DNA from 2 places in the Microcystis flos-aquae FACHB-1344 genome. Region 1 is predicted to be linked to the other one. Evidence: riboswitches for the same ligand, from Rfam matches in the RefSeq annotation. Region 1 holds a riboswitch; the other holds the start of a gene.
What was found. Region 1 has a riboswitch for cyclic di-AMP ahead of H6G48_RS09635 (ArsB/NhaD family transporter). Riboswitches for the same ligand answer to the same signal wherever they lie in the genome.
Positions count from the first base shown of each region.

Region 2: linked by a shared signal. The riboswitch ahead of ntrB (nitrate ABC transporter permease) and the one ahead of H6G48_RS09635 (ArsB/NhaD family transporter) in region 1 are both predicted to bind cyclic di-AMP.

Region 1 is NZ_JACJSW010000117.1:42,202-47,691, reverse strand. It holds gene H6G48_RS09650 (sodium-dependent bicarbonate transport family permease) at 1-584, shown strand, start outside; gene H6G48_RS09645 (P-II family nitrogen regulator) at 658-975, shown strand; gene H6G48_RS09640 (DUF3172 domain-containing protein) at 1,301-1,879, opposite strand; cyclic di-AMP (ydaO/yuaA leader) riboswitch at 2,068-2,198, shown strand; gene H6G48_RS09635 (ArsB/NhaD family transporter) at 2,429-3,766, shown strand; gene H6G48_RS27165 (glycosyltransferase) at 3,873-5,045, shown strand; gene H6G48_RS09625 (ABC transporter ATP-binding protein) at 5,100-5,490, shown strand, end outside.
Region 2 is NZ_JACJSW010000197.1:40,674-46,163, forward strand. It holds gene H6G48_RS20090 (ABC transporter ATP-binding protein) at 1-608, opposite strand, end outside; gene H6G48_RS20095 (CmpA/NrtA family ABC transporter substrate-binding protein) at 618-2,021, opposite strand; gene ntrB (nitrate ABC transporter permease) at 2,026-2,865, opposite strand; cyclic di-AMP (ydaO/yuaA leader) riboswitch at 2,973-3,107, opposite strand; gene H6G48_RS20105 (Uma2 family endonuclease) at 3,281-3,883, opposite strand; gene H6G48_RS26525 (PEP-CTERM sorting domain-containing protein) at 4,116-5,075, shown strand; gene H6G48_RS20115 (PEP-CTERM sorting domain-containing protein) at 5,134-5,490, shown strand, end outside.

The DNA.
Region 1 (5,490 bases):
CCTTAGCTTTAATGGAATCGCCGGCGATTGTAGTGGGTTTAATCCTGGTGCGAGTCTTTAAAGAGAAAAATGGCGAAGAAGAAGCGTTTTCTTGGTCAAAGGTTCTACATGAAGCCTTTTTAAATGGTTCGGTATTTCTCTTAGTCGGTAGTGTTGTGGTTGGTATGCTCACAGGGGAAAAAGGCTGGGAAAAATTACAACCTTTCACTCAAGGGATTTTTTATGGTGCGTTAACTTTCTTTCTCCTTGATATGGGATTAGTGGCGGCGAAAAGAATCCGGGAATTAGGCAAAACTGGTTCTTTTCTCATCGGTTTCTCGGTGTTCATTCCCGTCATCAATGCTATGGTGGGGATTCTCATTGCTAAGGTTCTCGGATTTGAACAGGGCAATGCTTTATTATTCGCTGTTTTGTGTGCCAGTGCCTCTTATATTGCTGTTCCTGCGGCCATGAGAATGACTGTTCCCGAAGCGAATCCTAGTTTATACATTTCTATGGCCTTGGCTTTAACTTTTCCTTTCAATATCATCATCGGTATTCCTCTGTACCTAGAGATGATCAAAATCATTGGCTGTGGAGTCTAAAAGGCCCGGCGGTTTTTAAATAATTCCTGTCAAAATTGTTCTCTTTCACTTGTCCCTTTTTTACTTAACTACCATGCTTGAATCCCCGCATCCTTCCCTACAAACTGTCAAAAAAGTAGACATAATTGTTAGTCATGCTTTTCTGGAAGAAACCTTAAGCGTTCTTGATGTTGTCGGAGTTTCCGGTTATACCGTCTTTGGCAGTACTTCGGGAAAAGGTGATCGAGGTTTATCCTGTGATGACTTGGATTGTGATTACAGTGGTAACTACATTATGACGGTTTGTAATAGTGACGAACAACTTGGTCGTCTGATCGATAAAATTCAGCCTTTTTTAAAAAAAGCCGGCGGAATTTTTGTGGTGACTACGGGCCAATGGCTAAGTCATTAGACCTCTCGTAAAAATCAAAAATTGTCGTAGTTAATTAGGAGTCAGTGGCCAGTATTCAGCCGTCAGGAGAACGATCTTTCCCGGTAATTAGTCACCGCAATAAGGACAGCCTTATTGAGAATGACTAAACATAGAAGTATTACCGGGTAAGGGTTTCTCAATCAACATAGGAAATACTTATATCTCCTTAAAATCTTCCTCAAAGCCGAAACCCTTATTATTTCGTCGTCAGCCAGAAAAATTACAAGGGCAATAAATCCCTGAAAGCATTGATAGGCAACGGTTGTGGGTTTTCAAAAGTCAGTGACTAATTACCTTTCCGGGTTTAGAATTTATCTGTATCTGGTCTGGGGCCAACAGCACCGGCGGGATTAACAAAAAGATTACCCCCAGCTTCATTTTGGAAGATACAATCGATTTTCGGTTTGCCTTCCAAGGGGCCGGTATAACCAAAGGTATTCATCCGGTTTTTACAACTTTGCACCTGCTGTCCATCGACTAATTTTTGTTGTTCTAAAATTGACCAGTTATTGCGTCGCAAAACGCAACCGGGTTGCATGACTGGTTGGGTAACAAAAACATTAAAGGGGTTAAGAGTGACATAAACCCGCAAATCGGTGACAATGGCACTAGCCCCAAATTGCACGCATAATTCCGCATTGGGGGCGCTGCGATCGATTACTTCTCGGGAAGCGACGTTTTCGGGGCTAAAATTAGCGGTAGAACTGAATACCAGACCGAGACCCACTCCTAGTACAAAAATACCGCCAATCAGGGCGATCATGGCATAGTTTAATTTTGCCAATAGGCCTCCGGGGGACGAAGCGCGAGAGTCATCGCCATAGGATCGATCATAATCACGATCGCGCGATCGGGGAGGAGTATAACGAGGTCTTCTATTCATAGAAATTTCTGATGTGGCCGCTATGGCGGTCAGTCGTTAGCTATTAGCTTATCACTGTTCTATCCTAGCAACCCGGGGGATAACCGACAGGATAGGTCTAGTATAGAGCTATATCGTTTTTTTTGGGTTAGTATGCTATGGTGGATCACTAAACAGAGTAAGTCAGCCTAATCCAAGTTTCTATGCTAGATATTAGCTAGACAAATTCGGAGCGGAGGAACCACATTTGGGGGCGTATTTCTAGATTTTTTAGCCTAGAAAAGGATATCTCTCTATCCTAGCCCGTCAGCTAACTTCGTCGGCGTGGGGGGGAAGACTGAAACATCACTACATTCCTAGCAATGTCTTGATCGGTTCAGTTATGTCGCTGATACTACTTGATAGTCATAACTTACAGGAGACATTGTATATGGGGATTCTCATGCAGGTTCACCGATCACAACAATTTTAAGATTTTCCGTCGATAACCATATTTTTTGTGAGTTTGCTATATAGTTCGGGCAAACTTTTAGTCGTATCGAGAAACCGAAAGTAAAAACAGGATCAAAAATGCTGGAATCTTTACCAATGTGGATTGCTGCAATGACTTTTATTGCAGTCATTGTGGTGATTATGTTCGAGTGGCTTCATATTACCGTAGCGGCTTTACTGGGGGCTTTAATCTTAGTTTTTACCCATATCATGACTCTCCAGGAGGCGGTGGGTTATATCAGTCGCAGTTATGCCACTCTCGCCCTATTTTTTGGGGTGATGGTGTTAGTGAGAGCCTTTGAACCAACGAAAATTTTTGATTATTTAGCAGCACAAATGGTGCTTTTAGCCAAGGGACAGGGCAAATTATTACTAATAGGAATTGTCGCCATTACTACCCCGATCTGTGCGGTATTACCCAACGCTACCACGGTGATGTTATTAGCACCTCTAATTCCCCCATTGGCACAGGATATCGGTGTGGATTTTGTGCCGCTCTTAATCCTGATGGTTTTCGTAGCCAACAGTTCCGGATTATTAACGATTGTTGGTGATCCCGCTACTTATATCGTCGGTGATTCTATTAATATCACCTTCATGGAATACCTACAGCGCTTGAGTTTAGGTGGTGCCTTGGCAGTGATTACCATTCTGGTTATGTTACCTTGGTTATTCCCGAAAATCTGGCGGACAAAATTCGAGCATTTAGAAGAATTACCCCATCCGAAAATTAATCATCCTCGCGTCTTAGCTCTGGGGGGAATTATCGTCTTTTTAGTCTTATTTTTATTCGTCGTCGGTGAATCTTTTCCCGTACCCATTTCTCCCGCGGCCGTTGCTTTGATGGGTGCCACTTTAGCCCTACTTTTAGCCCAGCAATCGAAGATAGATACGGTTCATAATATTCTCCGGGATGTGGACTGGAGTACCCTATTATTTTTTATGTCAATTTTTGTCCTAATTGGCGGCTTAGAAAAAACTGGCGTAGTTAATAGTGTATCGGGATTTCTGTCGATAATTTTAGGCAAAAATATCTTTTTAGGTTCTCTAGTCTTGCTGTTTTTTGTCGGTTTTATTTCCAGTGTAGTTCCGAATATTCCCCTAGTGGTGGCCATGGTTCCACTACTGAAACAGTACCTGGTTAATGTTAATTTAGTCGGGACAGAGGTTCTTTCTCCCGATTATGCCGGTTCTTTTCCCCCGGAAGTTTTACCGCTTTTCTACGCGATGATGTATGGGGCCACCCTAGGGGGTAATGGTACTTTAGTGGGGGCTTCTTCTAATATTGTCGCCGCCGGCATCGCTGAACAACACGGGGGCAAAATTACTTTTCATACCTTTCTGCGCTACGGTTTACCAGTGATGTTTACTCAGTTAGTCGTCTCGGCAATGTATATGTTAATTTTCTTTGTCTAGTCTATCTCCGGTGGCATTAATGTTAAGTTCGCCTAAGATTGACAAAAACGTTAACATTGATTAACATTCTCCTATCGTGCTAGATAATCTGGATTGATCGGCGATCGTGAACAAAAAAATCTCTGTTTTAGCACCAGATTTATCCGGTGGTGGTGGCACAAGAGTCTATTTGATTGCTCAAGTCTTGCAACAGCTAAACTGTCAGGTGACGGTCTATGGCCCGATTTTTGGCCGGGAAATCTATCCAACCCCACCGGGGAATTTACCGGTGGTATCGGTCAAAGGCAATAATTATCCCCAGTTTTTTGGCCAGATCAAAACTTTACTCGATCGCCTCTCCGGAGAGATTATCTACGCGGTTAAACCCCGTCCCACCAGTTTTGGCATCGGTTTACTGAAACGTTTTTTTTCCCCACGTCCCCTAATTCTCGATATTGACGATTGGGAAATGAGTTGGTTTGGTGGCGATCAATGGTCCTATCGTCCTCATCCCCGACAATTAGCTAGGGATATCCTCAAAAAAAATGGTGCGCTTAGGGACCCGAATCACCCTCTCTATCTGCGTTGGATGGAAAATTTAATTAACCGCGCTGATGCGGTGACGGTTAATAATCAATTTTTGCAAAAGCGCTATGGGGGGATTTATTTACCGAATGGCAAGGATACGCAACTTTTCGATCCCAATCTCTACGATCCTGTCGCTTGTCGTCAAAAATACGGTTTATCTGCCTATAAAGTCTTAATGTTCCCGGGTACTGCTAGACCCCACAAAGGTTTAGAAGATGTCTTAATCGCTTTAGATCAAATTGGCGATCCTGATTTTAAATTGGTGGTGGTCGGTGGTCGCCAAATCGGGGATGGTTATCTGGATAGTTTGCTAGAAAAAGGTCAACCTTGGTTAATTCATTTACCTGCTCAACCGCTCGAGCGAATGCCGGAAGTTGTGGCCGCTGCTCATGCTATTATCGTTCCCCAGAGGGATGAAGCCACGGCTAACGCCCAATTTCCGATTAAACTCACCGATGGTATGGCGATGGCTAAACCGATTATTTCCACTAAAGTGGCAGATATTCCCGAAATTTTAGCTGATATTGGCTATTTAGTCGAACCTCGATCGCCAGAGCAACTAGCTGTCATAATTAGAGAAGTTTTTAATCATCTCGACTCGGCTAATGCACGAGGACTAAAAGCGAGAGAGCGCTGTATCGCCTCCTATAGTACCACCGCCATGGCGACAACTCTCTCTGGCATAATTACTTCTCTGGAAGGGAAATATTAGATTGTAGCGAGTAGGATAATTGACCGTTGACTATTTACTTTATTACTTATAGCGATGAATCCTAATCAAATTCTCCTTAAATATACGCTGAAACACTGGTTATTAGTGGTTTCCAGCATTGTTATCGGCTTTGTCAGTACCGTATTTAATGGGGTAGGAACTGTTTTAGTTATCCCCTTACTAATTTCTTTTATTAATCCCGAAAATGATCTCTTAAAAAATGCCCCCCAAATTATCAAAAAGCTGCTCTCAGTTTTCGAGGTTTTCTCGGTCGATACTCGTTTTTTCTGGATGTTTGCGGCGATATTAGGGATTTTAATTCTCAAGCATAGTACCAATTTTGTTAGTAATTTGTTAGGAACTTACTTGTCTTTAATTATGGCCAAAGATATGCGAATTGATTCAGTTATTCTGTTGCTAGAAGTGGATATAGATTATTATGTAA
Region 2 (5,490 bases), on a different contig from region 1:
CTCTCCCAAATTTTCAGCACTTCCTGTTGTAATTTTCGCTTAGTTAAAGCATCTAAAGCCCCAAAAGGTTCATCCATCAATAGCATTTTCGGTCGAGTTACCAAAGCGCGAGCGATGCCCACCCGCTGCTTCATTCCGCCGGAGATTTCTTCGGGATATTTATCAGCAGCGGCCGTTAAATGCACCATAGCTAAATGTTCATTAACAAGGCTATTTTTTTCAACTTTACTAGCACTTTTAAGAACTTCATCCACCGCCAAGCGAATATTTTCTCGCACTGTCAACCAGGGCAAAAGAGAATAATGCTGAAAAACCATCATGCGGTCAGCCCCCGGTTTACGAATTAATTTTCCTTCTAAAGTGACCTGTCCCGAGGAGGCTTGTTCTAAACCGGCGATAATTTTTAAAAGCGTCGATTTGCCGCAACCGGAATGACCGATCACCGAAATGTATTCCTGGGAACTAATAGTCAGATTGACCCCATCAAGGACAACAAAATTGCTGCCATCAGCCTTAGGATAAGCTTTAACGATATTTTTAATCTCTAAAAATTCTTCCCCGGAAAAGGAACTTGAGAGCGGGTTAGGAACAGAGGAGAATTGGGTCATAATAATTAATTATCCCTGCAAATAAAAGAATTGAGGTGAATTGGCGCGAATTTCAAAACTGTTGAGATAACCGACGAGATCGCTAGGATCAAAAGCTTTTTGATCGATAAAAGCCCCCGGCGGTACGACGTAATAATCTTCGCTGGGACAAATAATACCCATATCGTCGGCGATTTGACGGTATAAATCGGTTTTCCAAGCTTTTTTAGCTACTTCTTCCGCATTTTTGGGTATTGCAGCAATCTGTCCCCAGCGAGCGGCCTGGGTGATTAACCAAAGACTTTCGGATTGCCAGAGAAAGGTAGAATGATCGTGATCGGCTTTGGCAATATCTTTTGGCATGGCGAAAAAAATTGTCGTCGCTAGATCCTCAACCAGACGTTTTCGATCATCGAAACCCCCATAGTTGTAATCCCCAACGATGCCGGGGCGGGTAAATTGTGGTTTTGCCCCTGTAAACGAGCGCCCGGAAATGATCGTCGCTACTTCCTCTCGATTTTCAGGTCGATCGCAATACTGACAAGCTTCAATCATCGCTTTGACTAAAGAGCGATAGGTTTTCGGGTTTTCTTCGATAAAAGACTCCATCACCGCTAGAATGCGATCGGGGTGTCCTTGCCAGATTTCCCGTCCCTGGGCAAAGGTAAAACCGACCCCTTCGTTACCGGTAATCGCCCTAGTGTTCCAGGGTTCGGCCACCATATAAGCTTGCATTGTACCAATACGCATATTGTTGACCATCTGCGGCGGCGGAATAATCAAAAGACGAAATTCTTCGATCGGATTAATGCCCATCGATGCCGTCAGGTAACGCAGGAAGTATTCATAGATGGAGGAACTCAAGACCGCTGCCCAGATGCGCTCTTCCGGGGGGATACTCTGGAAATAGGCTTGCAGTTGCCGGCCCGCTTGCTCAAGATCGCCATTATACTCTCGCCAAGGTCGAAGGCCAAAATCCCACATCGGCCGGTTCATGGTCATAGCGTTACCGTGACGATGAATAGTCATCGCCCCACACAGAGGGGCAACCCGCGCCCCTTCTGCCCCCGTCCTCGCATTGGTAATCGCCCCGGAGACCACGGGAGAAGCGTCCAAGCGTCCGAAGATAATCCCATCACGGGAATTCGCCCAACTTGCTTCCCGACTGAGGGTGACATTCAGTCCATACTTGCGAAAAAAGCCTTTTTCCCAGGCGACGGCGAAGGGGGCGCAATCATTGACGGGGACATATCCCACGGTGAGGTGAGGTTTTTCTAGGGTTTTCGGATCGATAATCGGGGTTACGGCTAGGGCTGCCTCGGTTAATCCCGTCGGGTTGCGACTGGCATTGATAGTACAGGCAGTCAGACTACCAGTAACCAAAGTCGTCCCCAATCCCTGAAGGAAGGTACGTCTAGATATGGGGGGAATCATGGTATTAACTGCCCGGTTTAGCGGGACGATGGGTGACAAGGACTTGTAAACGGCTAATTAGGTAATCGAGGATTAAACCGGTAACGCCGATGACAATCACCGCCAGAAAGACGGAACTAAGGTTTAAGCGATTCCACTCATCCCAAAGAAAAAACCCGATTCCCACACCTCCGGTTAACATTTCCACGGCTACGATGACTAGCCAAGCAATTCCTAAACTTAAGCGCAATCCCGTAAAAATGTAAGGCAAACTAGCGGGGAGGATAATTTTAAAAATCTGGCGATATTTGGGCATTTCTAGGACTCTGGCCACATCGATATAGTCTTTGGGTACACTACCGACTCCTAGGGCTGTATTAATCATGGTTGACCAGAGGGAGGTGATGAAAATCACAAAAATGGCCGAGGGTTCCGCGACTCCAAACATGGCCAGAGAGATGGGTAGCCAAGCTAGGGGAGAAACGGGGCGTAGAATTTGAATGATCGGATTGAGGATGAGCATAGCCGGCCGGGATAGCCCGATGAGAAACCCGACTGGAATAGCCACTAATGCTCCCAACAGAAAACCGATTAAGACGCGTCGCAAACTGGCCAGCAATAGCCAACCGATGCCGAGATTGCCCGGACCGCGACGATAGAAGGGATGGAGAATATAATCGAGATTGCTAGTCAAGGCCTGCCAAGGATTGGGCATCAATTCACTTCGGAAAGTCGCAATTACCCACCAGAGGGTAATCAGACCGATAAAACCCATCGCCGGATACAGTACCACATCCTTAAACAGCCAAGCTTTCGCTTGCCTGCCTGTGGCACGCCCAGCGACTAAAATAGCCGCAATATTCATGTTATTTACCCTTGTATAAGGATCGAGGTACAGATAATGAGCAGTACCAACCAAGAATCCTGAAAGAGCCAGAATATTTGCAGGAATATCTCCTATTCTGTTTCTCTTCAGTCTTCCCCCAATGCCGACGAAGTTAGCTGACGGGCTAGGACTGAGAGATGTCCTTTTCATTGACTGAAATTCGCCCCAAATTCGGTTCCTCCGCTTCAACAGACCACGGTTGAATTAGGCTGACTTACTCTATTTGCCCAGAATGATAACATATTCGATCGAGTTGTGGGAAAATCCCGGTCGCCTCTGATACTAAATCCTTTTTTAACAGTATGATTAACTCCCAATCCAACTTTAAAAACCCACTCCCCACTTCCCCAATTCATAATTCATAATTCATAACAGGAGTCCGCAGCGATCGCATTTACCAAATCTTAGCCATTACTAATACAAACCCCGGCAATTCTGGATCACCACTAATGGTTTCAGGAGCATTTAAAATCTCCGGTTCTCGATGGGGACGATAAATATAGACTTGGCGATTTTGGCGATCTATTAACCAACCCAATAAAGTACCATTGGCAATATATTCCTCCATCTTTTTCTGCAAACTGGATACCGTATCACTAGCAGAACGTAATTCAATGACAAAATCGGGACAGATGGGGGCAAAAGAGGCTTTTTGTTTTTCTGTTAAAGCATTCCAGCGTTCTAATTTAATCCAAGCAGCATCGGGTGAACGAATTGCGCCATTGGGCAGCGTAAAACCCGCACTAGAATCAAACCCAAGCCCCGTTCCATCTAGTTCTGACCAGTTCCCCAGTTGCAGAGCTATATTAAAATTGCGATTACCCGTATCTGAAAAAGCAGGAGGCATAACGATCACTTCTCCACTAGCACTGCGTTCAATGCGTAAATCTCGATTGGCTAAACAAAATTCATAAAATTGCTCCTCCGTCATCGGCATAATCCAAGGAAGATCAATCATCAAAGGAGCCGAGGTCGCTTGTACAAGTAGTGTCGTCATATTTTCGCCCTACTCAAGAATTACATGAGTTAACAACTGAATGCCCTTCAATCTTAACTTAGCTCTTGTCAACGGCATTATTGACTACTAAAAGATAGAAGGCGATCGCTCTTAACGTTGCTAAAGAAGCCTGACGGAGAGGAATGTAAATATTTAAAAAATGTAGCTTAGAATACAGTTCGGGGGGGGAAATGTGTATTGTTTTGCTATTCGCATTATCCTGATGTTTATCATGAAAAAGAAAAATATATTTGCAGTAGGTATTACAGTATTTACAACAGCTGTATCCTCTACTGTGTTTGCTCTCGCTTTTTTTCCATCTAGTGCTTTAGGCGAAGGTATTACTGAAGAACAGATAGTAAAAACTGAAGTCAATCTGCTATTACAGTCAATAATAATCAAAAATGACATTTTGCTGTTAGGAAGTCAATTGCCTTTCTATTCTAATAGTGTGTTTAGCTATTCATCTATAACAGATGATCGAGGCTGGACAGGTACTCTTACAGGAACTTATGCACTTCTTCCTATTAATGTAACTTATCGTGGAGTCTTAGTAGGCGATCCAGAGTTGGCTTTTGACAGTGAAGGAACAGTGGGAACAGATGTATGGAGTGGAAAGGGAAATGGAAAACTTGAGCTAAGTCCAAAAGATCCTATTAAGAAAACTGTCGGGGTGACAATTAATCCATTTAAACAGGAGTTAGGGGTTACAGGAACCGTTTCTAATGGGTTGGTAAGTGCTTCATTATCAGCACTCAAAAATTTTGATGAGAAAAAATTGCGTTTAGAAGCCGCAATTGGTGTACTTAGTGTAAAAGGAATTCTTCCTGCGCTAGCAGAAGCAGCATATAATTTTGACTTATTTCAAGATACTCTTAATTATGAAGATGGTGTAGAGGTAAGGACATTGTTTGGATTGTGGAATAGACGAAAGATAGTAAGTTCTGGAACTTTTTCTAACCCTGTTGTTATTGATCCAAGCACAGGTCAACCAGTTATTGATCCAGGTACAGGTCTGCCAGTTAGCAATCTTCCTATTACTAATAATGTTACCTTCCGACCTGTAGCTATCCCCGAACCCTCCTCAATCCTAAGCCTCCTCGCCCTCGGCACACTCGGCGCAGCCTCAACCCTCAAGCGCCAATTAAAGCCCACCAAATCAGCCGAGAAGGAAACGACAAAAGTAGGCTAATAGCCTTAAAGTAAAACCACAACCTTACACTAACAAGAACACTACTCAGGAGTAAAAAATGAAAAATTGGACTTTAGCCTTGGCTCTTGGAACTGCCGTAGTAAATACAGCAATAGGATTGGGAGTGAATCCAGTCTCGGCAGCGATTTGGGATGTATCTTTTACAATTGCAGATCCTCTGGGTACAGAATACTTCAAAGGACTGTTTATTACAGAGGATACACTAACCACAGTTTCAGGATTTACTGGGTATCGCGTCATCGATCTCGTCAATGGGACACAGGGGACAAACCCAATGGGTGGAAACCAGGCGGTATATTTGTTACCCGTGGGAGAACCTTTTCCACCTAATCGCGAAACATTAACTAATGACAATCTTTTTAATACACAAAACCTAACTTTTAGTCTGGGAGGA